2 linked regions of the Marinomonas mediterranea MMB-1 genome follow. The protein of the gene in region 1 interacts with the protein of each later gene in a pairwise test. Links are inferred from orthologs where the notes say so. Each region holds a gene or a part of one and is shown in the gene's direction. Other genes may lie near its edges.

Region 1 (12,117 bases):
CAATAATCCCTTCATTACCTTCAAAACCATCCATTTCAACCAAAAGCTGGTTCAATGTTTGCTCACGTTCGTCATTACCACCACCCATACCAGAGCCACGGTTACGACCTACCGCATCAATCTCATCAATAAAGATAATACATGGAGCATGCTTCTTGGCTTGTTCAAACATATCACGAACACGCGATGCACCTACACCAACAAACATCTCAACAAAATCAGAACCCGAAATGGTAAAGAATGGTACTTTTGCTTCACCAGCAATAGCCTTCGCCAACAAAGTTTTACCCGTACCTGGAGGACCTGCCATCAAAATACCGCGAGGTATTTTTCCGCCTAAGCGTTGAAATTTGCTCGGCTCACGTAAGAAGTCAACCAACTCTTCCGTGTCTTCTTTCGCTTCATCACACCCTGCGACATCCGCAAATGTCGTTTTAATCTGATCTTCAGGTAAAAGTCTCGCTTTAGACTTACCAAATGACATTGGTCCGCCTTTACCGCCACCACCGCCTTGCATTTGGCGCATGAAGAACATAAAAATCGCGAGAATCAATAAAATAGGGAAACTGGCAACCAGCAACTGAGTCCAAATACTTTGCTGCTCTGGCATGCGACCTTCAACAACCACATTATTGCTCAGCAAATCATCCATTATTTTAGGGTCTGCCGCCGCAGGCCTAACCGTCTCAAACGTGTCACCACTCGTTCTGCTACCACTAATGGTATAGCCATCAACAACAACTTTAGCGATACGACCATCGTGAACTTCTTTAACAAATTCAGAATACGAGATGCGATTCGCCTCGCTCGTCGTATTAAAATTGTTAAAGACCGTAAGTAGCACTGCAGCAATCACAAGCCACAGTAGAATATTTTTAAGCATATCGTTCAAGAGCACACCTCTTAACGGTTAACGTTCGCCAATTTTTTTAATCAGCCATTAATTACATTGTATTTATTTAAGTACTATCAAAGCACTCAAGTCGCCAAATATGATTCCAAACAGACCTAGTATTTCGGTCGAGTAGAATTAACAAACGGCATAATAAAGGTTCATATTGGGGGTCTTAAAAAAAAATACAAGTCCTCATCCGACATTCTGTATTCTTCTTACCTAATCCATCGCCAATTCCGCTATAATATCGCGTAACGTGACGAGCCTCCAATAAAGAGGACAAACTAATATGAGATATTTTAACTATGAGCCTAACCAATACTCAAAAAAAGCAATACCGGCTAATCGGACACTCCCTTAATCCCGTTGTTACAGTGGCAGGGAACGGTCTTACTGAACCCGTACTAACCGAAATGGATCGCGCACTTGAAGACCACGAGCTTGTCAAAATTCGCTACAGTATTGTAGATCGCGATGTTCGCAACGAGCTTATCGCCGAAACAAGTAAAATACTAAAATGTGAAATTGTTCAAACCATTGGTAAAGTTGCTTTGTTTTACCGCGCGTCTCTTGAGCAAAATCCGAAGCTTTCAAACCTTTTACGCTAGTTCCCCGTTGGATGGTCTACTATTTTAGTATAGACCATCCATTCAACCTTCCCGAATATTGGCCGATATACCTCATAACACTCGGGAGGAAATATGCTTTTTATCGACCCAATCACTAAAACACACCTTAAGATAGGTCAGCAGAATGAGCCGTTAAAACGACGTACGACTTACTCCAAGCTAATTAGTGATGAAGTAGATATCAGCACAGAGGCCCACTCTGTAAAAGAAATTGCACTTTTTACCGATCAAACACATGAACTTCAGCCTGAAGACAGCCTAATTGCAAACCTTTTGGCAGCGGTCTTTGACAAATGTGAAAAAAAACACACACCAACCATTCCACTCCAATCAATAAACAAGCAGACCAAACGTGCTGTTATTCTTCAAACTCCCCCGATCCCGAGAGCCTTGAGTCATAATAATGCTGGTGACGTCAATGAATCAAAACACAAAATAGAAGAATTTACTGCGCATGTCCCCGTGATATCAAAAGAAGGTCGCTCTGTAGATTTCACATTATTTCTTGAACTAGGATTAGGCTCCCCCAAAATAGCTGATCTATTTAAAGAGTCTAAAAAGAAAATTGATACACAGCCTGTCAAGACGCCTTATGAACTTTCATACATAACGAGTTTACCGAAAGAGTTGACCTTCATCGTGGATCAAGATGGTGAAGCAGATCAAATACAAACACTGTTAGATATAAAGCAGGGGGATGCAGGAGATATAGGAAAGGCCGGAAAATATGAAAACGCCAAAGGACTGAGAGTTTGGCTAATCAACCCTAAGCTCATCACCCCTATTTTACTAGGGGACGCCAACTTAGGTTATGTGTACGTTGGAAATGTCACACCTAGCCATAAACACATTCAGTCAGAAGAACATCCAGTAGCATATCAAGGTATTGATATAGAAGCTTGATTAACCTTTTCTAAAATACTCTTCTATTGAAAACGGTACGCAAAACCGATAGTCGTCGCACTCTCTGACTCACCCTCTTTAACGCTTGCTGTAATTAGACTGTAGTCGACATTCACGGACCAATTATCAAACACCTCATGCTCCACACCAAAGCCTAACCTTTTCGACGTTTGAGTCGACCCCGCTTCAGGCGAAACATCGACCTGAGCCAAGCCAAAAAAGAAATAAGGTCGTATCTCGCCATTATCATAGCCGAATTGCAGATCCACATAATTCATCGTCGCAGAAAGATCTCTTCCATCTTCCGTTTGTGGGAACGACTTCACACCTTTTGCCATTCCCACTTTCACACTGGCACTATTATTAAAGCGATAAACAACGGCATAATTTAACGCCATTGCGTCAAGACCTTCCTCTTGGAAACCATGCGATTCCGAGTCCAAATACAATGAAGTGAACCCAAGATTAAGAGACCAAGGTGATTCTGCATGGCTCGCTGTCGCAAAAGACACAAGAAACAAAGAAAAACAATACATCCAAATTGGTCGAAACAACATTTCATCCTCAAAATAAAAAAGCCCTAATATCACGATCAAAAAAGGATCACCTGACATTCGGGCTTTCGATTGTAAAGCATATAAAATAGCCTCGCTATTTCACACGCCTTATTTCCTTAAAACACACACTAGATCATTTAAGCACTAAAACAGTTATACGCTAAAGCTAGCACCACAACCGCAAGTCGACGTTGCATTTGGATTCGTGACCGTAAAACGAGCGCCCTCTAAGTTTTCTTGATAATCCACTTCAGAACCTACTAGGTATTGAAAGCTCAAAGGATCAACGACCATACGAACCCCTTCACGTTTCACTTCCGTATCGTCTTCTTGATACTCTTCATCAAACGTAAAACCGTACTGAAAACCAGAACAACCGCCGCCCGTCACGTAAACACGCAGCATTAAGCGCTCATTTTCTTCTTCTTCGATCAAAGACTTCAGCTTGGCTGCTGCTGCCGAAGTGAACTCAATAGGATCTACAGACTCAACCATTTTCTACCATTCCCAAAATACTTTTACCATTACGAGAGATTATCTTCTTAACCAAGTATTTTAGTCAAGTATTCATTAATGTTCGCGTGTTGATCGGAATGCCACATCAGGAAAACGCTCTTGCGCTAAATTCAAGTTAACCATAGTCGGTGCAATGTATGACAAGTTGTCACCACCATCCAAAGCCAGGTTCATCTGATTCTTACGTTTGAACTCTTCCAGTTTTTTAGCGTCATCACATTCGACCCAACGCGCTGTTGCAACATTAACGCCTTCATAAATTGCTTCAACGTTGTATTCTGCTTTTAAACGCGCAACCACAACATCAAACTGCAGAACCCCAACCGCACCCACAATTAAGTCATTATTTTGCATAGGGCGGAAAACCTGCACAGCACCTTCTTCTGAAAGCTGAACCAAGCCTTTTAGAAGCTGTTTCTGCTTTAAAGGGTCTTTTAGACGAATTCGTCTAAACAGCTCAGGGGCAAAATTCGGTATGCCTGAAAATTTAAGGTTTTCACCTTGAGTAAAGGTGTCACCGATTTGAATCGTACCGTGGTTATGAAGACCTATAATATCGCCGGCAAATGCCTCTTCTGCACGTGACCGATCTCCCGCCATAAAGGTAACCGCATCAGAAATACTGATATTTTTACCAAGACGGACATGATTCATTTTCATGCCTTGCTTATAAGAGCCAGAAACAATTCGCATAAAGGCGATACGATCTCGGTGTTTCGGATCCATGTTCGCTTGAATTTTAAAAACAAAGCCTGAGAATTTTTCTTCTTTCGCGTCAATTTGACGCTCAGACGTTTGACGAGGCAAAGGGGCAGGTGCCCATTTCGTCAAACCATCTAACATATGATCGACACCGAAGTTGCCCAAGGCCGTACCAAAATAAACAGGCGTCAACTCACCTTCTAAAAATAACTCGTGGTCAAACTCATTAGACGCGCCCATAACAAGTTCAAGCTCTTCACGTAACTGCGCGGCAAGCTCTTCACCTACCGCCTCATCTAAATCTGGGTTATCAAGACCTTTGACCGTGCGGAGTTCCTGAATAGTGTGACCCTGACCTGTTGAATACAGAATCGTCTCATCACGATGAATATGATAAACACCTTTGAACTCTTTACCGCACCCTATCGGCCAAGTAATCGGCGCGCACATGATGTTAAGCTCACTTTCGACTTCATCAAGCACTTCCATTGGGTCTCGGATATCACGGTCCAATTTGTTCATGAAAGTAACAATGGGTGTATCTCGTAAACGCGTTACTTCCATCAATTTACGCGTACGATCCTCTACCCCTTTCGCGGTATCGATGACCATCAAACAAGAGTCAACGGCCGTCAACGTTCGGTAGGTATCTTCAGAGAAATCTTCATGCCCAGGCGTATCTAAAAGATTCACTAAGCAATCATTGTACGGGAACTGCATCACAGAGGTGGTGATCGAAATACCACGCTCTTTTTCCATGTCCATCCAGTCTGATTTTGCGTGCTGGTTTGATCCACGACCTTTTACGGTTCCAGCCTGCTGAATAGCGCGTCCAAAAAGTAACACTTTCTCGGTGATGGTTGTTTTACCAGCATCGGGATGAGAGATAATCGCAAAGGTGCGACGCTGATCAATATGATGTTCGAGCTGCGAGTTAGACATGTCTGAGTATGGGTTCTTTAAATTCGATGAGTAAGCCTGCCAATTTAATTTGGCATAGCATAAAAAATTGCGCGTATTTTCGCTGAAATCGAAGAAATAGTCGATAGACGAGCGGTATTTAGTCCAAATGCGCTCAACTTAATGCTCCATTATGACTATATTTAAGTTCCCATGCACCTTCAATTATGAAGGTGCATTTAGGAATGCAAGCAGCTGGTTGGGCTGCTCCTATTGAATGCCACGAATAAATTAAATGCCAAGAGCGAACATCACTATTACTTCTGCTGTGTTTTAAGATCACGTTCCGCAAGATGCGATAGCAATAAATAAGAAGAACCAATCAGGCCACCCATAGAATCGCCATAACGACTGCGGTTAAAGTATAGAAATTGATTGTTTTTGACCGCAAATAAACTCTTCCACTGAGGCGACGCTCTAAATTCTTCCGTTTCTTCACGACTGTCTAGCAGTGGTTCATAAGTATCAATAATAACGTCAGCATCCAAATCACTGATACGCTCTAAACTGTAGTTAACGCCTTTTTTCGCGTTTTTATAGCCTTGTGTTCGACCTAACCCCATATCCGCAATCACTTCATCAAGACCGCCACGACCAATTAATTGGAAGTTATCCTCGTATATTTCTAACGTTGTCACCGTGACTTTTTCAGGATTTGGAATCAAGCGCTTAAACTCACTAACCACCCACTGATATTCCTTTTTTTGATCCTTGTATCTTGCCGTTTCACCGACTAAATCAGCCAGTTGTGCCGCCCACTCCTCAATGGATTTTTCCTTTGTAGGAAGAATTACCACTGGCGCAATATTTGACAACTTATCTTTAAGCTTTTCTTGATAAGGCAACCCGATAATCAAATCAGGTTCAAGCATCGCAATGGCCTCTTCATCTGGCGATTTGTGACTGCCAACATACACAAGCCCTTCAGTATCAAAGCGGTGTTCGACTCCTCTATAATACGGCTCAGACCAAAAACGCTTACGCGCCACAGAACCACATGGGCGAATACCCAGTTCATATAATTGAACAGTCAAACTAAAGTCATGTAAGGACACCACGCATTTCGGTTTAACCGGAACCTCGACTTTTCCAAACTGATTTTCAAACATTCTCATTTCAGCCGCCTGAACCCCAGATACAAGGCAACAAACTAAGCTCACGCTAACCAATAAAATGCGTTTAAAAAACATCTTTTCTCTCCTTTTTAGACTTTTTTAAGTCTACTCATTAAAACAATAAAATACGGCGCGCCCACCATCACCAGAACCAACCCTGCAGGAAGCTGTAAAGGCGCAAACACATTTCTTCCCAAGGTATCCCCCAAAGCCACCAAACAGGCTCCTATCAAAGCAGACAAAGGAATTAAAGCGCCATGTCGATCCGCGCAGAACCGCCGTGCAATATGAGGTGCAATCAGTCCAACAAAGGTTAAAGTTCCCGCTGTCGCCACTGACGCAGACGTCAACGCAACACTTAACAAAAGTAAAAAAGGAATGATTTTTCGATGGACCACGCCTCGAGAAAAAGCAACTTGATCACCTAAAATCAATAAATTAAGAGGTCGAAAAAACAGCCACGCAAGCAACCCAGGCACAAGCAACCACCACACCATAATCTCAACCTGTGCCCAAGACACCTGATGCAAACTTCCGCCTAACCACATTAACGCCGATTCAACTAACTCAATATCGCCATAGGTAATGAGCATTTCAGAAAAGGCGCTCAGCATCGACGTGATTCCAACCCCAACCAACACCAAACGAATCGGCGAGTAACCCGCCATCGTCGACAATATCCAGATCAACGCAGCGACAGAAAAGCCCCCCAACATCGCACTGAAAGGCAACAGAGATATTGGAATCAGACCCGGCATAATGACCACAAACAACAACATCGTTGCACTCGCGCCAGCTTCAACGCCAATCAAGCCTGGTGATGCCAACGCATTACGCGTGATCGATTGTAGGATAACGCCCGCTATTGCAAGCGCCGCCCCGCATAAAGCCGCCGCCAATAAGCGAGGCAAACGAAATTCCCAAACAATCCTCACCAATCGCTCTGGTGCAGAATCCGGTGATAAGACAATTTGCCAGCTCTTTAGAAGGCTAAGCTGATAACTTCCTGTCGCCGTTCCCCAAAGCAAAATAAAGAGCAACAACACAGTAAAACTGAACAACCAAAATACGTCCGTTGAACGCGCACGAATATTAACGCCAGCAATTGGGTTGAAGTTCACTAAACGAGGCGTAGGGCTAGTAGGAAAAATTCGAGGCAGGAAGTGAGCTAGTCGAGAAAAGTAATTCGATTTCATTTCATTTTCCCCAATACCAGCGCGATAAAGACCGGCGCACCGACAAAAGCAGTAATGATGCCAGTATTGATTTCATACGGCCGCAATACGAGACGAGCAACAATATCAGACAGAATGAGCAACAACGCACCCAGTAATAAGGAATACAAAAACAACCATAGATAACTGTTTCGTATCAGTAAACGCGCCATATGAGGCACAACCAAACCAACAAAACCAATCGGCCCCGCCACCGCGACGACACAACCTGATAAAACGATGACCAGTGCCAACCCGCTGACTTTTAAAAACAAGACATTCACGCCCAAACTAGACGCAACACGTTCACCTAAATGGAAAGCATTGAGCGAACGCACTAACGCAAAACTGAAAAGAACAGCACCGATTAGATAGGGATATACCCAATCTAATTTTTTCAGATCAGACGCGCCAATCGCTCCAGTTAGCCAATGTCGTAATTTATCCAGCCCTTGCTGATCCATAATAAGTAATATGGCCGTCATTGCTGAGAACATAGCCGTTACTGCCATTCCCGCTAACACTAGACGCTCAGAACTTTGCTGCCAGCCACTTAGCGCCATCACGAATAACGCAGCAAAGCCCGCCCCAAGAAACGCCAAAAGAGGAGAGTAAACATGACTCGCAACCGGCAAAAACAACAACCCTGCCACGACAAAAAATGCGGCACCGCTGTTAATCCCAAGTAACCCTGGGTCCGCCAAAGGGTTGCTGCTAATCGCTTGCATAATGACACCAGAAAGTGCCAATGATGCTCCCACAACCAAGGCAACAATCAATCTCGCTTCTCGGTTTTCTCTGACAATCGCTTGATCCATATTTGACGGATCATAAGCGGTTAACGCCTGCCACACCGTGACCCAATCCAAACTTTTTGCCCCGACACTCAAATGCCATAAAGAAGCCGAGACCACAGCAACAAAAAGCAACACTGCCCCTATCAACCGAGCCAATGGAAAGTAACGACTTTCCGAGCCTTGCGCTTTATTTAACATCATGGCGTTAACTCACACTCTCTATTCGGTTCAGTTCGTCATTCTTTACGATGCGCCCATCACCAGACATATCGACCACGGGCAGCGCAATCGGGTTACCGTTATGTGGATCACGAATAATATGAGCGTTTAACCCAAAAACGGCTTCCAGATTTTCTTTTGTAAAAACCGCATCAACAGCACCTTCTGTAAACACCTGACCTTGTTTCATCATTACAAGGTGATCTGAGTAGGTTGCCGCCTGATTAAGATCGTGCAAAACGGCAATAATGGTTTTACCTTGGTGTTTCAAAGAAGAAATTAGGTTCATTAACTCAACCTGATGCGCCACATCCAAATACGTTGTAGGCTCATCCAACAGCAAAACAGGCGTATCTTGGGCAAGTGTCATCGCAATCCAGCAACGCTGCCTTTGCCCACCAGACAGTTGTTCAAGTGGTGTATCAAGGTAGTCATTTACGCCCGTGACGCGCACCGCATCCGATACCGCGTTCTCATCAGCATCGGACCACTGCTTCCACCAGCTCTGCCAAGGGAAGCGTCCCTGCATAATCAGTTCACGAGCGGTTAGGCCAGCGGGGTTGGTAGCGAATTGAGGCAACAGTGCTAAACGCTTGGCGATCTGCTTTCGACTCAATGTAGAAAGCACCTCATCATTCAAAGCAATGCTTCCATTTAACGGAGTAATCAACCCAGAAATAGCATGCAGCAAGGTTGTCTTACCACAGCCGTTTGCGCCCATCAAGGTAGTAAACTTACCTGTTGAAAAGGTAAGATCTATGTTATGTAAAACCTGCTTTTTCTTATAACCAGCGTTTAAACGCTCGACTGCCAACATTCGAACTTTCCATACTCTATAAAACAAAAAATCGGCGTCACTAAAAAAGTGACACCGTTGTTACTATTCGGACGTTAAAAGCCCACTAAATAAAGTCGAAACTTAGAATTCCAGACGGGCAGTGGCATACACAGTACGCGGATCGCCAACATTAATACGATACACATTACTGCCGCTTGCCGTGTAGTACGTTTCGTCTGTTAAGTTTTTAACACCTGCATTTAAACGAAGCTGAGTTTCGTTTCCTAATGCTACGTAATACCAAACAGCAGCGTCATAAACGGTATAACTCGGCAAGGTAAATGCATTCGCATCATTGCCAAAACGTTTATCAACGTATTCCGCACCAACACCAAACCCAAGGCCTGCTAAATCGCCACCTTTAACCTCGTAAGACCCCCAAATTCGAGCCTTGTTTTCAGGAATGTTATATGGCGTGTTGCCATCGTTCGTTCCATCGTTTGATTCCATAATCTCAGCATCCATATAAGAGTATGAAGCCAAAACGTTAAGCCCTTCTAAAAACTGAATAGAGCTCGTTAAATCGACGCCGCTTGTTTCTGTCTTACCATTTAAGATAGTGTTCAGATTACCATCAACCGTCGCTACATTCTTACGCTCCAATTTGTATGCAGAAAGGCTGACACGCAACCTATCATCAAGTGCACTCGATTTAATCCCCACTTCAACTTGCTTTGCTGTTTCAGGGTCGAAGTCGCCACTGTAAACACCTTCAGTAACGGTCGGGAAGTTAGGTTTAAATGATTCGGCATAAGACACATAAGTTGAAAGCGTATCAGTCAAATCATAGATTGCGCCCAATTGCCCACTTACATGATCATTTGAACTGTCTATCTTTTGCTTATCCGGCGATGAAAGCTCGGTGTAAGAAATACTATTTGATGTGGTATAGAAAGTTTTATTCTCACCATCTAAATCATATTTGTCGTAACGTAAACCCGCTAGCACATTTAAGCGATCCGTCACATAAGTAAGGTTTTGAATCGAAAAGCCAAATTCATTGGTTGTCGTATCACTATTACTAATAGCAGTTGGAGAAAGCTTACTATTTGATGAATTGACAGAATTTGTAATATCAATTGCATCTAAATCAACAATGTTCATACCAGCAAAAGTGGTCAATGCAAGAGAGTCCGTTGAATCTTCCTTTCGACTGTGGAAATTTGCTCCGATATAAAGAGTATGATCAAGCCCTGCAAGTTCGTAATCGCCACTAAGGCTATCAGACACAAACAAGTCGCTCGATTCCATATCATTAAAATCAACCCGACGTGCAAGCAAGTTGTTGCTAGACTGAACAGAGTTTACTAGAGCTGTTCTCGCTACCGAGACGATCGCCGCAGGGCTACCATAATCAGATAGACTCCCCGTGCTAAAACCTCGTACCGCACGAGTCTGGTAATCATCAAACTCTTTTTCGTAGTAGCCCACTTTAAACTTGTTCGTCCACCCATTATCAAGCTCATAATCCCAGTCAAACTGAAGCAGGTCTTCTTCACTGTCACGAATGTCAAACTCGCTGCCAAGCACTCGTTCTCTCGGTATATCAGCAACCGAGAAATTATCGTTGCCATCATTCACCATAACAGTGCCACGGTCTATCGGTAACTCTTGTTCGGTGTGGCTTAAACGAACGGTAAATGTATTTTGATCGTCTGGTGTGTAACTTAAAGAGGGCGAGACCATCAGACTTTTACGCTCTGTATTAAATGTACCGTCCTCAGTTTTTACTTCTCGGAACGTTTCTGAATCTTCGCCACTCACAACGATTCGGTATTGAACATCATCTGACAATGAGCCTGTACTATCTAAGGTTAGCTTTTGCTTACCGTATTCATCGAGATCCACTTGAACAGAATGCGCGCTTTCTACTTGCGGCTTCTTAGTAACCACATTGATCATACCACCAGGGCTTACTTGACCATGAAGAACGGAAGCAGGCCCAAGCACAACTTCAACACTTTCAATGTTCGCGACGTCAACGTTATAACGACTGCTCACAGGACTACCGTCTACAAACAAGTATTCGTTTCCAAAGCCACGAATATTCACTTCAGTTTCAGTGCCACCGAAGCCATCTGAGCGAGTAACAGCAGCAGAGTTAGACAGAACATCGCTTAAATCTTTAGAGTTCTGGTCTAGAATCAGCTGTTCAGGAATCACCTGTACCGTCCGCGGCACGTCATCAATATCCGCATTAAACCCGGTGGCAGATTCCGCTTCATCGAATTCATAACGGCTTAGCTCTGTTCCACGCACTACTAGAGTATCAAGTTCAACCGCATCCTCCGAAGCGCCATCGGCAGCAATCGCCATTGGAACTGCAAACATAGATAGCATCCACATTCCTAGAGCCTTTTTCTGTGTCTCACGGCCGATGTAGCGAGCCAATGCCGTCTTCTTCATGAGCTGGTTTCCTTTTAATGTTACAAAAATGAAAAACTATTTAAAAAATACTTACAAATAAAAGTAATGCGAATTATTATCAATTGCATGTTTATTGTCAACATTATGTAAACCCTTAATGTTATTAATTATTTTTATTAGGTTAATTAATTTATTTTTCTTTAGATAAGAAGAGGTTTGAGGTACTTGAATAACAGGTTTGATATGTCATTCAACATCGATTGCTGATGGAAGAGACGAACGCCCTAGTTCATTTACTAGTCGTAATAACGAATGTCTCTGGTCAAATGAACTGAGCGTGTGGGTAATGAACCCTAAACTGAAGCACATTTCACTATCGATTAAAACACCATGAAATTAACGAGA
Region 2 (12,262 bases), 2.7 Mb from region 1 along the record:
AAACCCCTTTGTTGAGATGCATCGTCTAATCTATCGTCACTCTGCAATCCTGCTGCAAGCTGAACTTTATCTCCAAATTGACCTGTAATACGAAGCTGTCCATGCGTAACCTGTGCAACGACCATGTGAAAACTGTTTGAACCGAGGTCGATGGCAGCAATTTTTTCAAATGGGAAGTCGTGGGATTGTTGCAGTAAAAGTGATTGCATCCAATTAAAGCCTTGTTTTGTCTATTTTGAAACTCTATGACGCACAACCTTCGCTTCTTTGTTTACCATTTGGCAAAAGCGGGTTGGGATCTAGAGTGCCGAATGAGTGACTTGGGACGAGGGCCCCAAAACTGACATAGGTGGATTTTACACACTAATGAACGAAATCAACATAGAAGGATGGGCATCAATTTTACTGTCGTTCGCGTTACTTACTGTGATAAAGCCTATAATTAAGAGCAGACAGACTACTTTCTGTTTGTTTTTTGAACATTGATTGTATGCTATTCCCTTGTTATTGATCAAAAAATAGCAAAAAAAGCATTTTTCATGTATTTTCCTATAGACCTTGCGAATAAGTCGAACTATAGTACCTAGTGTCTAAGGGACTTACTCTTACTCAAGATGACGTCTACTTTGACTCCAATCAGATTTTTTCGCGCTATATAACTTTGCACACCGTTGCGAGATTTCGCTCAGTGGCAGGTTTATTGATCACGGTTGTGAGCATCGTATTGAACGACGTTTTTCGCAGCCATAAATAATTAAAATGGCGATAATATTAACCACTTCCGACTTCGATTAGCATACAAACTAACTTTTCTAACGCTAGTCTCGTCAAGTGTCCGCAGATGAGCTAAATAAAACTCCTTTATGAACCTTACCGAACTAAAACAGAAATCAGTACCCGAACTTCTCGATATCGCTGCTGAGATGGGATTGGATAACCTAGCCCGCTCTCGTAAGCAGGATGTCATTTTCTCAATTTTAAAGCGTCATGCTAAAAGCGGTGAAGATATCTACGGCGATGGTATCCTAGAGATTCTTCAAGACGGATTTGGCTTCCTACGCTCTCCAGACAGCTCTTATCTAGCGGGCCCCGATGATATTTACGTTTCACCTAGCCAGATTCGTCGATTTAATCTGCGTACGGGTGACACCATTGCCGGTAAAATTCGCCCACCCAAAGATGGCGAACGTTATTTTGCATTGTTGAAAGTCAACGAAATCAACTTTGATAAGCCGGACAGTGTTCGTAATAAAATCTTATTTGAAAACTTAACGCCTTTATTTGCCGATGATCGCTTACTAATGGAAGCGGGTAACGGCTCTACAGAAGACGTTACGTCTCGTATTATCGACTTAGTTGCTCCAATGGGTAAAGGTCAGCGTGCTTTGGTGGTTTCACCACCGAAAGCAGGTAAAACCTTTATGTTGCAGAATATTGCCAATGCCATTACTCGCAACAACCCAGAATGTCACATGATTGTTCTTCTTATTGACGAACGTCCTGAAGAAGTAACAGAAATGTCTCGTACTGTACGTGGCGAAGTGGTTGCATCGACCTTTGATGAGCCGCCAGCGCGTCACGTTCAAGTCGCTGAAATGGTTATTGAGAAAGCAAAACGTCTAGTTGAGCACAAAAAAGACGTGGTTATTCTGCTTGATTCCATTACACGTCTTGCTCGCGCATACAACACTGTCATCCCGTCCTCTGGTAAAGTGCTTACTGGTGGTGTAGATGCAAATGCGCTTGAGCGTCCTAAGCGCTTCTTTGGTGCGGCACGTAATATCGAAGAAGGCGGTAGCTTAACCATCATTGCGACAGCACTTGTTGATACTGGCTCTAAAATGGACGAAGTTATCTTTGAGGAATTTAAAGGTACGGGTAACTCTGAGCTTCATTTGGACCGTAAGATTGCAGAAAAACGTACTTTCCCAGCGATTAACATTCGTCGTTCCGGTACTCGTCGTGAAGACTTGTTAACCACAGAAGACGAATTACAACGTATGTGGATACTGCGTAAACTTCTTAATCCAATGGAAGACATTGCTGCGACAGAATTCTTAATCGATCGTCTAAAAGTGACCAATACGAATGAAGAGTTCTTCCAGTCTATGAAAGGCAAGAATAAATAAGATAGCTCGCTCGCGAATATCTGACTAAAACCACTTTCAGAAAGTGGTTTTTTTTTGCTTGTCGAAAAGGTATAACCAATATCGTATAGTGTGATTCCTAAGGGCGATTAAGCCTTAACTTTTATAGAATGTGGAGTAAGTTGAGTGAGAGATGTACAAGCCAGTGTTCGTGCGGTAGAACAGATTAGTCACAACGTCTACAGTGCAACGCTTAATGTTGGTGATGCTGATTTTATTGCTGGGCAGTATCTAATGATTATTCTGCCAAGTGGCGAACATGTACCTTACTCAATTGGTAGTGGCCCGAGCAATCTTCCTGAGCTAACTTTGTATATTCTCGTTTCCGAAGAAACGTCGCTTGCAGCTAAAGTCATGGCGTACTTGAGTGAAAACGCTGTTGTGAATATTAAGATGGCGGGCGGCGATTGCCATATCGAAAATGGTGCTCTTGACCTAAACGCAGATAATTTGCTGATGATTGCAGGCGGTACCGGTTTTTCTCAAATTAAAAGCTTTTATGACGACCTAATTGCCCGTAACTATTCAGGCAAGGTTTCCCTGTACTGGGGGATTCGTACAGAGAAAGATGTCTTCATGAAAGAGTGGTTGGAAGAAACTCAGAAAAAAGCCCTTTTCGATTTTCATGTGGTTGTTAATGAGTGCAGTGATGAATGGGCTGGCCGTAAAGGTTGGTTATACGAAGCAATTTTGCAAGATCATCCTGATCTATCAAACAGTGCCGCGTATATCTGTGGCTCGGTTGCTATGGTTTATGGCACCCTTGATGAACTGGAAAAAGCGGGACTTGACGAAAAACGTTGTTATTCTGATGTCTTTGCTTACGCCCCGAGAAATAAGTAGCGAAACCTGCTGTGATATGGGGCTGCTGACTACAGCTCCATAAACTACAGCCCCATAAAAAGAGGGATTAGGAATGGGACGAAAAAGCTCATGATGAAGCCACTTGCAATACACACAGGCACGACTTCCACTCCGTGACACTTTCCAAGCAATGGTAGCGTAAAATCCATGGCCGTTGCTCCCGCGTAACCAACCGACATATGACTGTTTATTCTCGCAAGAAAAGGAACCAGCATCAGAGCAACGATTTCCCGACTGATATCAAGTAGGAATGCGGTTGTACCTAACACAGGGTCTCCAAGTCCAGTAATAAGGATTCCAGATAGGCTATACCAACCAAATCCAGAGACGGCTGCAAGGCTATGATTCCAATTTAAGCCAAGCAGAGCACCGCCAATTAAGCCACCTATTAGCGTTGTACTGATTGCAACTAATGCAATGACGCCCCCCTGTTTGTTTAAAAACAGTTTACGTAACCGATGATTCTCTTGCCTTAACTGGCAGCCCACCAGTAATAACAACGCATATAATAGCCACGTGACAAATTCGTCGACGTTGCTGAGCCAGTGTTTTAAAAAAAATCCTAATACGGTGCCTGCAATGACCCAAGCCAGTGTGATCGTTGCGTCGATCAACGCCTGTTTCATCGCGGTTTTGTTATCCACATTTAAGGTTGTGCTGTGGCTGGCGTGCATAAATTGACCGCTTATCCACAAAGCAATGAGCGGCAAGAGGGTGATAAAGAGGAATAATACGGCGGCTTGAGTGCCAGCAATGGCTACTTTTTCCATTAAATTGTCTAGCGCGCCAATGCTATAGCCAATAAACCCTAATATTAGGTAAGTCAGGTAACTTAAACTTTTAGAGACGATGTGCTGGTTTAGAAAAGGAATCTTAAACCAAAAGCCTACGAGGAGTGACGCCAATAAGGGGCCGAGAGTAGATAGTATTGTCATGTTGTGAATTCGTTCGCTACTAATATCAGGTCGTTTGGGTTGGCGGTCAAGGTAATTGCTGCTTTCTTAAGCGACGCACGATTCTGACAACCCTAATTCAGAAATGCAATTCTGTGCCTTTTTGGCGATGTTGCTTCCTTTATTTTTGGCATTTTAACGCTTTCGGCTTTTTTGCACTTAACGTAAGGTGTCTCGCATAAAGAAAGGGATGTTTGAACACGGCAAAACATAATAATCGACAGAGCAACGTAAGTGTTAAAAAGAATCTCTAAAAAATACCCAGATTTAGCTGAAATACTTCATCTTCTATTTCCCATGGTGCTGACCATGACAATAGAGCTTTCTATCAGTGCAGTAGATACCATTATGCTGGGGCATTATGACGCACTGCATCTTGCTGCGGTTGGCTTGGCGGCGAGCCTTTGGCTGCCATTAGGTTGCTTTCTAATGGGCATTACATTTGGTTTGACGCCTTTGATCACAAAGCATTTGCATGGTCGACAAATTAAATTGGTTAATGTTTATATGTCGCAGGCGGTGGGAGTTTGTTTCGTCTTTGGTATCATTGCTGCTTTGCTGACTGCTTTTGTCCTGCCTGAATTTGCGCAACTTTTAGCCAACGAGCCCGAAACTCAAAACGTCACAAAACAGTACTTAGTCATGATTGCACCAGCTATACCTATGCTGGCTCTTATGACTGCGTATAAGAATTTATACGAAGCCGCAGGTAAGCCAAATTTACCTTTGTTGATTGCAACACTCGGCCTAGTGATAAACGTCGTATTGAACTACGTATTAATCTATGGGCATTTTGGCTTTCCTGAAATGGGAGCTGAGGGCGCCGCGTTAGCCTCGTCGGTATCACTTTATCTTTCCGTGTTGATCTTTGTGTTCTTCGATCGGAAGATTAACCCTTCACCGTTATTTTCCAAACTAAAATGGCGCTATGTCAAAAACTTTACGCTTTTGCTAAAAGTCGGTGTACCTGCTGGATTTGCTTTCGCGTTTGAGCTTGGGCTTTTCTCATCTTTGACCTGGCTGATTGCCGCTTTTGGGGATGTTGCACTCGGCGCGGGACAAATCGTGATGTCCTACTCTACTACCTTATTTACGCCGTTAATGGCCATGAGCGCAGTCACTGCCATCGTGGTCGCTAAGGCCATTTCTATCGAAGGCATCATCGGCGTCAAGCGACGTGTGAAGTTGATACTGATCATGGGTGTTGGTTATTTTTGTGTTTGCTTTATGCTTACGCAGACCTTTTATAATGCGATTCCATACATCTACTCAAAGGATGTAGAGGTCGCGACGATGGCGGCGGGTATCTTGCTCATTTCGTCTTGTTATCAATTGCCTGATATCGTTCAAACGATCTTTACTGGCACATTACGAGGCCTACGAGATACCAGAACGCCGATGATCGCGTTTGGTATGTCGTTGTTTGGCCTAAGTATCCCGCTTGGCTATTGGTTATCCCATTATAGCCCTTGGGCAGAAACCTTAACGGTTCGAGGTTTCTATTTAGGGCTGCTTGCTGGGCTGTTCTTATTGGCTTTTCTTCTTATATGGCGGTTTCGAGTATTGTATCGTCGTTTGGCGTGATGCAATCGTCAGCAAACAGAATCCATCAAGCTTGCGTTACAAATGCGCGACAGGACTCAATCAGCGCATCGATGTCCATATGTTGTACGCAGCTATCGGCAAGCCGTTGTATTTCCTGTTCTCGAAAGGCTTGATAATCGAAGTGTTGCGTTTCCGTCGCGCCAGCCCATTTTAGAATCGTTTCTAATGACTCGGGGTGGTCGAGTAATCCATGTAAATAAGTGCCGATGATTTGTTTGTCTGGAGAAATATAGCCTTCACAAGACGACGCTAACTGGATCAAAGGCGTGATGTCTTGGTGGAAACTGGAAACACCGGAATGTATTTCATAGCCTTCTACGTGCGCAGCGGAATCGTTATTGTCAGCCAGCCCTACTATCTTTCCTTTTTGTAATTTCAGCTGTTTTTCTTCGGCCAGCACGGTTGTCATTGGAATGAAACCCAATCCATTAGCAGTGGTATAGGCGGTTTTATTTTCTAAACCGAGCGGATCTTCCAATGTTTCTCCTAACATTTGAAACCCTCCACAAATACCTAATACTTTGCCGCCGTAGCGTAAGTGATGATTAAGGTAACTTTCCCAACCTTGTTCTCTAAGGAAAGACAAATCTGTCTGAACGCTTTTACTTCCCGGCAGAATAACCAAATCACAAGCGGGAATAGCTTCGTTTGCACCGACAATCGTAACGTCTACATTGGGGTGCAAACGCAATGCGTCCCAGTCAGTGTGGTTACTGGTTCTTGGTAGAACCGGAACCACGACTTTTAGTCGAGTTTCGGTTTTTTCAAAGGTGTTGTGAGCAACGGCATCCTCAGATTCCAGATGAAAGCCTTGTAGATAAGGGAGTACGCCAATAACAGGCTTGCCTGTGCGCTCTTCCAGCCAATCTAAACCAGACTGGAGTAGAGACTTATCACCTCTAAATCGATTGATGACAAAGCCAATGATGCGCTTTTGCTCTGCTTGGCTTAATAATTCCAATGTACCGACTAGGTGAGCAAAAACACCGCCTTTATCGATATCGGCAATAATGATAACAGGGCAGTCTACGCTTTCTGCAAACCCCATATTGGCGATGTCTCGTGCACGAAGGTTTATTTCGGCTGGGCTACCAGCCCCTTCGATTAACATCATGTCTTGGTTTTCTGCCAGCGAATAATAGGACTCAAGAGCGGAGGCTTTGGCGATCGTTTTGTATTCATGATAGCCAACGGCATTCATATTGCCGATTGCTTTCCCTTGTATAATGACTTGTGCGCCTGTGTCTGTATTCGGCTTAAGCAATATTGGGTTCATGTGGACATTTGGCTCAAGACCCGCCGCCTGAGCTTGCACTGCTTGCGCGCGACCAATTTCATGACCTTCAGGCGTAACGGCGCTGTTCAAGGCCATGTTTTGAGGTTTGAATGGTGCTACTTTGTGTCCTTTTTGCTTCATGATTCGGCATAACGCCGTGACCAATGTACTTTTACCTGCATCGGACGTTGTACCTTGTACCATCAAACTTAATGTTGTCATGTATAGTGTTCACTTAAATTGCTTCAATCAGTGTTAGAATTCTAACCTTGTTTTCGTTTGTATTAGAGTGAATTTTTACCCCTTTCTTATGATTGATTTTCTTGTATCTTATTTTTCTGAGGCGGCGTTTGTCGTTGTTTCAGCTTTGGCCTTAGATCGAATGATCGGCGAACCTAAAAATTGGCATCCGCTCATTTGGTTTGGAAAGTGGGTGGATGCGTGTCGAGCACGATTTCAGTTACCACTCGACAACAGTGTGTTTCATCAGCGGTTTATGGGGGTAGTCGCATGGGGCTGTGCGGTGATCCCTTGGATTCTAATCTACGTGTTTATTATGGATAGTCTGCCGCATTGGTTACATATCCTACTTTCTATCGTGGTGTTGTATTTTTGCATTGGGTGGCAAAGTCTACGAGAGCACGCTGAGGCTATTTTAGTCCCTTTGGAGCAGGGCGACATTGCAAACGCGCGGGAAGCGGTAGGCCGAATCGTTAGCCGTGATACGAATGCCTTAGATGAATCCGGCATCGCCAAAGCGGGTATTGAATCGGTGCTTGAAAATGGTGCGGATGCGATTTTCGCCCCCATATTTTGGTATTTTCTACTGGGGCCTGTTGGTGCCTTGCTTTATCGATTAAGCAATACACTGGATGCGATGTGGGGCTATAAGAACCGAGCGTTTATACAATTTGGTTGGTGTGCCGCCCGATTCGATGATGTTATGAATTATCTGCCTGCTCGCCTTGTGGTGATAACCTACGCCATTTGTGGCGAGTGGGAACCTGCTACTCGTTGCGCACGGCAACAATCTTACACATGGAAAAGTCCAAATGCTGGCCCCGTTATGTCGGCGGGCGCGGGTGCGCTGGGCGTAGAGGTCGGTGGTGAAGCGCCTTACTTTGGCAAGCTAGAACAAAGGCCTGTATTAGGAGAGGGGCTTCCTCCGACGCCGCATCACTTGAGTGAATCCATTAAGCTAATCGATAAAGGTGTGTATCTTTGGGGAGTAGTAATATGCATTTTGATATAAAGCCTCCCAAACATGGCGGCGATTTAAAGAAATGGTCTCGAAAAACGAACGGCGCCGCGAAGACTTGGCTAGATTTGTCTTCGGCTTGCAACCGAGAACCGTGGCCGATCCCTGAGATCCCCATGCAAGAATGGCATGAACTGCCTGATCAAGATGCGCTATATCATGCGGCTCAAGAATATTTTCATTTGAAGCCCATTGCGATTGGGTCGGGAAGTCAGCAATTCATTGAGGCGCTGCCAACCTTTTTTTCGGCTAACGCCAGCATAGAAAGTAATGCACAGAAAGTAGTGAAAGTGCCGCTTATCGGGTATCAAGAGCATGCGTTTGCTTGGAAAAAATGGGGCTTTAGGGTCGAAAGCTACCGTACTGTCGAGGAATTAATTGATTCAACGTGGTTTGCGGCGGTAATCATAAACCCCAATAATCCAACGGGAGAATGCCTGTCTTCGGATGTGTTATCCCAGCTACTTTCTCAAGTACTTTCTCAAATAGAAAAGCGAGAGGAAGACAGTTCAAGTTCTGACGTGTCTGATGAGTGCCATTTGATTATCGATGAAGCGTTCATGGATGCAACTCCTGAGCAAAGTTTGCTGTTTACTCAAGCAGAGCAGATCGAGCGAAGCAATGTGTGGGTCATGAGATCTGTTGGGAAGTTTTTTGGCTTGCCTGGTGCGCGTATTGGTTTTCTCTTTGCCGCTGAAAAATACGCAAACAGTATTAACAACTTGATTGGGCCATGGCCGGTCTCGACCCCTGCACTCTATTTAGTTGAACAGGCTCTAAAAGACATAAAATGGCAAGAATCCGCTCGAGCGAGCCTAGTCAAAAGGCATGACTATTTTTGGCAAATTATTCGCCCAAAGCTAAATACCGTTTTTGATTCTCAGTCTATTACTGCTAATGCACTGTTTTATACTTGGCAATTAGAGTCACAACAAGACGCTGAGCGAGCGTTTGATTGGCTACAAAGTGTCGGGGTGCATGTGCGTCAAGGGGAGAGCTGGATACGGGTAGCATTGCCCGCGCTAAGCGAAATGGATCGACTGGATAAAAGCTTAATTCGATTAATACGTGGAGAGGGTGGGAAGGATCTTTCATGAAACATTTAGTCTTAGGCGGAGTTCGGAGTGGCAAGAGTGCCTATGCCGAACAATGGATCGAGCAACGAGAAGGAACGGTTTCCTATGTCGCGACCACTAAAATATGGACGGATGAATCTGGGAATGCAGTCGATGCGAATTTATTAGAGAGAATAGAGCTGCATCGACAAAGAAGACCAGATGCATGGCAGCTTGTTGAAGAGCCGATCGAACTAGCTGAAACCCTCTTAAACATTGCACGTCAACATCGAAATACCTCACATACTATTCTCGTTGAGTGTTGTTCGTTGTGGCTTACAAATCTGCTGTGTGAAGAGCCTAGAAAAGACATTGAAAAGTATAAGACAGCCTTGCTCAATGCCTTATCATCTGTTGAATGCGATATTGTGTTGGTTTCCTCTGAGGTTGGATTAGGGATAATGCCGATGAACAAATTGGCTCGAGAGTTTTCAGATGAACTAGGTTCACTTAATCAAAACATTGCGCAAAAATGTGACAAAGTCACTTTTGTTGCAGCGGGGCTTCCGCTGACAATGAAAGGGTAAGGAAGAGCGCAGCGGAAATGATAAGGAACGAATGCTGAAATTGGTTGAGATAATGAACTTTTTTGCCACTAATCATGCATTTTTTATCAAAGTCGACTAGAATGCGCTGCAATTAAAAAACTTGACTGCATGGTTAAATAAATCGAAATGATTTTACTTATCATGTCATTTATTTTTTATCGTTAACTGTTTTTAAATATCACCTGTTTATGTCACAGGGCGTAACGACGTTAAAATTGCTGGAGCCAAAAATGAACCCATATTCGAAAGACTTTCCTGTTTCTTGGCAAGAACTGCACCGTGATGCTCGTGCATTGTCTTGGAGGCTACTTGAACAAGGCCCTTGGAAAGGCATCATTGCCATTACTCGGGGTGGACTTGTACCGGCTGCGATTTTGTGTCGAGAAATGGACATTCGCTTAATTGATACGATTTGTATCGTAAGCTATGGTTCGGAAGACAAAGGCGAAGCAGCAATGAAACAAGGTGACCTTAATGTTCTAAAAGGCGTTGAAGGGGATGGTGAAGGTTTCATTCTAGTGGATGATCTTGTTGATACTGGCAGAACGGCTCAAAAAGTCCGTGATATGCTGCCAAAAGCGCACTTCGCGACCATTTATGCGAAACCTGCTGGAAAGCCACTTGTTGATACCTTTATCACAGAAGTGAGTCAGGACACATGGATACGCTTTCCTTGGGACATGGAATACACATTTTCGACTCCGTTAGCAGATCGTCAAGGGCGTTAATTTTTGTAAATTGCTTTGAATGTCGTAGAATACATTCGCTAGACTGATAAGTACGAGATAGAAATTGTATTTTTGTTTGGTATTGATGAGTTCGCAGGGCTGGGTTTAAATCCAGTCTCGTTTTTCTCTCGGGAAGCTGTAAATGCGCTGTGGTCTGCTAGATTGCAAAGCGAGTTTTGCAGAGATCTATCCTCAGATTCCCTAGAGTGTAAGTGATAGTTTGTTGTGTTGTCATGCCGTTGCGGTAGCGTTTATAGTCGAAGAGTTGCTGTGGTGCCTGATAGCAGAGTACAACGTTTTGGCGAGAAGCAACGTATGAACAAGAAATAGCGTAAGGCTTTCTTGTTCAATCGATACAAGGTACTCGATTAACGGTAATTCACTGGTATTCTACAAAGGAAGCGCTATGAGACATTCTTTCCAACGAGCATTTGTCTATCTGATACTTATATTTGCTGCTATCGGCTCAAAAGCTTGGGCGGAAGGCTACGTTGCTAGAGCTCAATTCTCGTCTGATGTCGTTGAAAGAGAGCCGATTGATGACATTGGTAATGTTATTAACGTTGAATACGGCGAAATTCAGCGGGTCTACTTTTTTACAGATCTTCGCGATATGAAGGGCAGTCAAGTCATACATCGCTGGTTATTGGATGGCGACGTACAAGTTGAGATTCCCTTTGATATTGGTGGTGACCGCTGGCGTGTGTGGTCAAGTAAAAAGCTGATGCCTGGGTTTGATGGTAAATGGACTGTCGAAGTGGTGAAAGACGGCAACGTTGTCAGCAGTTACTCTTTTGACTATGTAGACGAGTACTAACGTTATGTTCCGTATTCGTGTACGAGGTCTGCCATTTGAAGACCTTGAATTTTTGTCTGAGCGACTAATTCGAAAATTAGCCAGTCTTACCGATCTCCCCGCTTCACTTTTCACCTTAGAGTACGAAAAATCGATCTATCTAAGTGTCGCTGGCGCTTCTTCTGGTTTCCCGTACTTTGAAATCTCTTGGCTTAATAGCAGCCCGCAATTGAAGCCAAAGATCGCCACATCTATTGAAGAGCTTGTTAGAACGGCTGTCGAGCCTCAGCAAGAGATCGTTGTTGTCTTCCATGATATTGATGAGCAAAACTACTTCAAAAATGGAAAGCACGTTTGAACCTGTGGCTTTCCAGGTCGTTGCTTTAACCTACTACTTTACGTCAAAAACAGACTCTTTCTAGCCCCAAGAGAGCCTTTGCGTTCTAGATTTCTCCCAAATGATCTCCCAATTACAACTAAGACAAAGCTAGCGTTGGAAGTCGTAAATACTGCCTAATTTCAATATTTGGGTCAGTTCATCAAGCGCCTGTCTGCTTTCTTGAAGCAGTTGAGGGTCGGCTAAGTCACTTTCGACCAATTGATCTCGATAGTGTTGCTCAACCCACTGGTTAAGTGTGTTAAACAATTGGTCATTCATGAGTGTGTGTTGGTTTAACGCGGCTTTTTCTTCGTTTGTTAAGACGACTCTGAGTCGCAGACAAGCAGGACCTCCACCGTTACTCATGCTTTGTTTTAAGTCGAAGACGTTAATTTCTTTAATAGGAGAAGAGGCGTCTTTTAGACGGTTAAGGTAAGACCAAACATTTGGATTTTCCTGACATTCACGAGGCACAACGAGCATCATATGGCCATTTTCTAAGCTTAGTAATTGGCTATTGAATAGGTACGACTGAATGCAGTCTTGGACGCTGACTTCTGCACTGGGCACTTCAATAAAGTGAAAGGTATCTG

What was found.
Region 2: the proteins of MARME_RS04915 (region 1) and rho interact in binary tests that used the Escherichia coli proteins (3 or more experiments, as listed by UniProt). The link is inferred for Marinomonas mediterranea MMB-1 from one-to-one orthologs.

What each region holds. Positions count from the first base shown.
Region 1 is NC_015276.1:1,083,112-1,095,228, reverse strand. What follows is about bases 1-2,851. They hold MARME_RS04915 (YhbY family RNA-binding protein), read left to right. Parts: upstream 1-1,200; coding sequence 1,201-1,503; downstream 1,504-2,851. Other genes in these bases: MARME_RS04905 (outer membrane beta-barrel protein), read right to left, coding at 2,451-2,851; MARME_RS04910 (hypothetical protein), read left to right, coding at 1,597-2,427; ftsH (ATP-dependent zinc metalloprotease FtsH), read right to left, coding at 1-892. In the rest of the region: more of MARME_RS04905, read right to left, coding at 2,852-3,041; iron-sulfur cluster insertion protein ErpA, read right to left, coding at 3,138-3,479; prfC (peptide chain release factor 3), read right to left, coding at 3,555-5,144; MARME_RS04890 (ABC transporter substrate-binding protein), read right to left, coding at 5,420-6,352; MARME_RS04885 (FecCD family ABC transporter permease), read right to left, coding at 6,367-7,473; MARME_RS04880 (FecCD family ABC transporter permease), read right to left, coding at 7,470-8,489; MARME_RS04875 (ABC transporter ATP-binding protein), read right to left, coding at 8,494-9,324; MARME_RS04870 (TonB-dependent siderophore receptor), read right to left, coding at 9,427-11,751.
Region 2 is NC_015276.1:3,792,567-3,804,828, reverse strand. Bases 1-2,996 are described here. They hold rho (transcription termination factor Rho), read left to right. Parts: upstream 1-863; coding sequence 864-2,129; downstream 2,130-2,996. Other genes in these bases: MARME_RS17395 (NAD(P)H-flavin reductase), read left to right, coding at 2,274-2,990; ppx (exopolyphosphatase), read right to left, coding at 1-209. Outside these bases: MARME_RS17390 (lysine exporter LysO family protein), read right to left, coding at 3,035-3,946; MARME_RS17385 (MATE family efflux transporter), read left to right, coding at 4,262-5,548; MARME_RS17380 (cobyric acid synthase), read right to left, coding at 5,574-7,067; adenosylcobinamide-phosphate synthase CbiB, read left to right, coding at 7,156-8,097; MARME_RS17370 (aminotransferase class I/II-fold pyridoxal phosphate-dependent enzyme), read left to right, coding at 8,082-9,200; cobU (bifunctional adenosylcobinamide kinase/adenosylcobinamide-phosphate guanylyltransferase), read left to right, coding at 9,197-9,745; gpt (xanthine phosphoribosyltransferase), read left to right, coding at 9,997-10,494; MARME_RS17355 (DUF2914 domain-containing protein), read left to right, coding at 10,901-11,311; MARME_RS17350 (DUF1904 family protein), read left to right, coding at 11,316-11,648; astB (N-succinylarginine dihydrolase), read right to left, coding at 11,778-12,262. UniProt on the Escherichia coli protein: Facilitates transcription termination by a mechanism that involves Rho binding to the nascent RNA, activation of Rho's RNA-dependent ATPase activity, and release of the mRNA from the DNA template.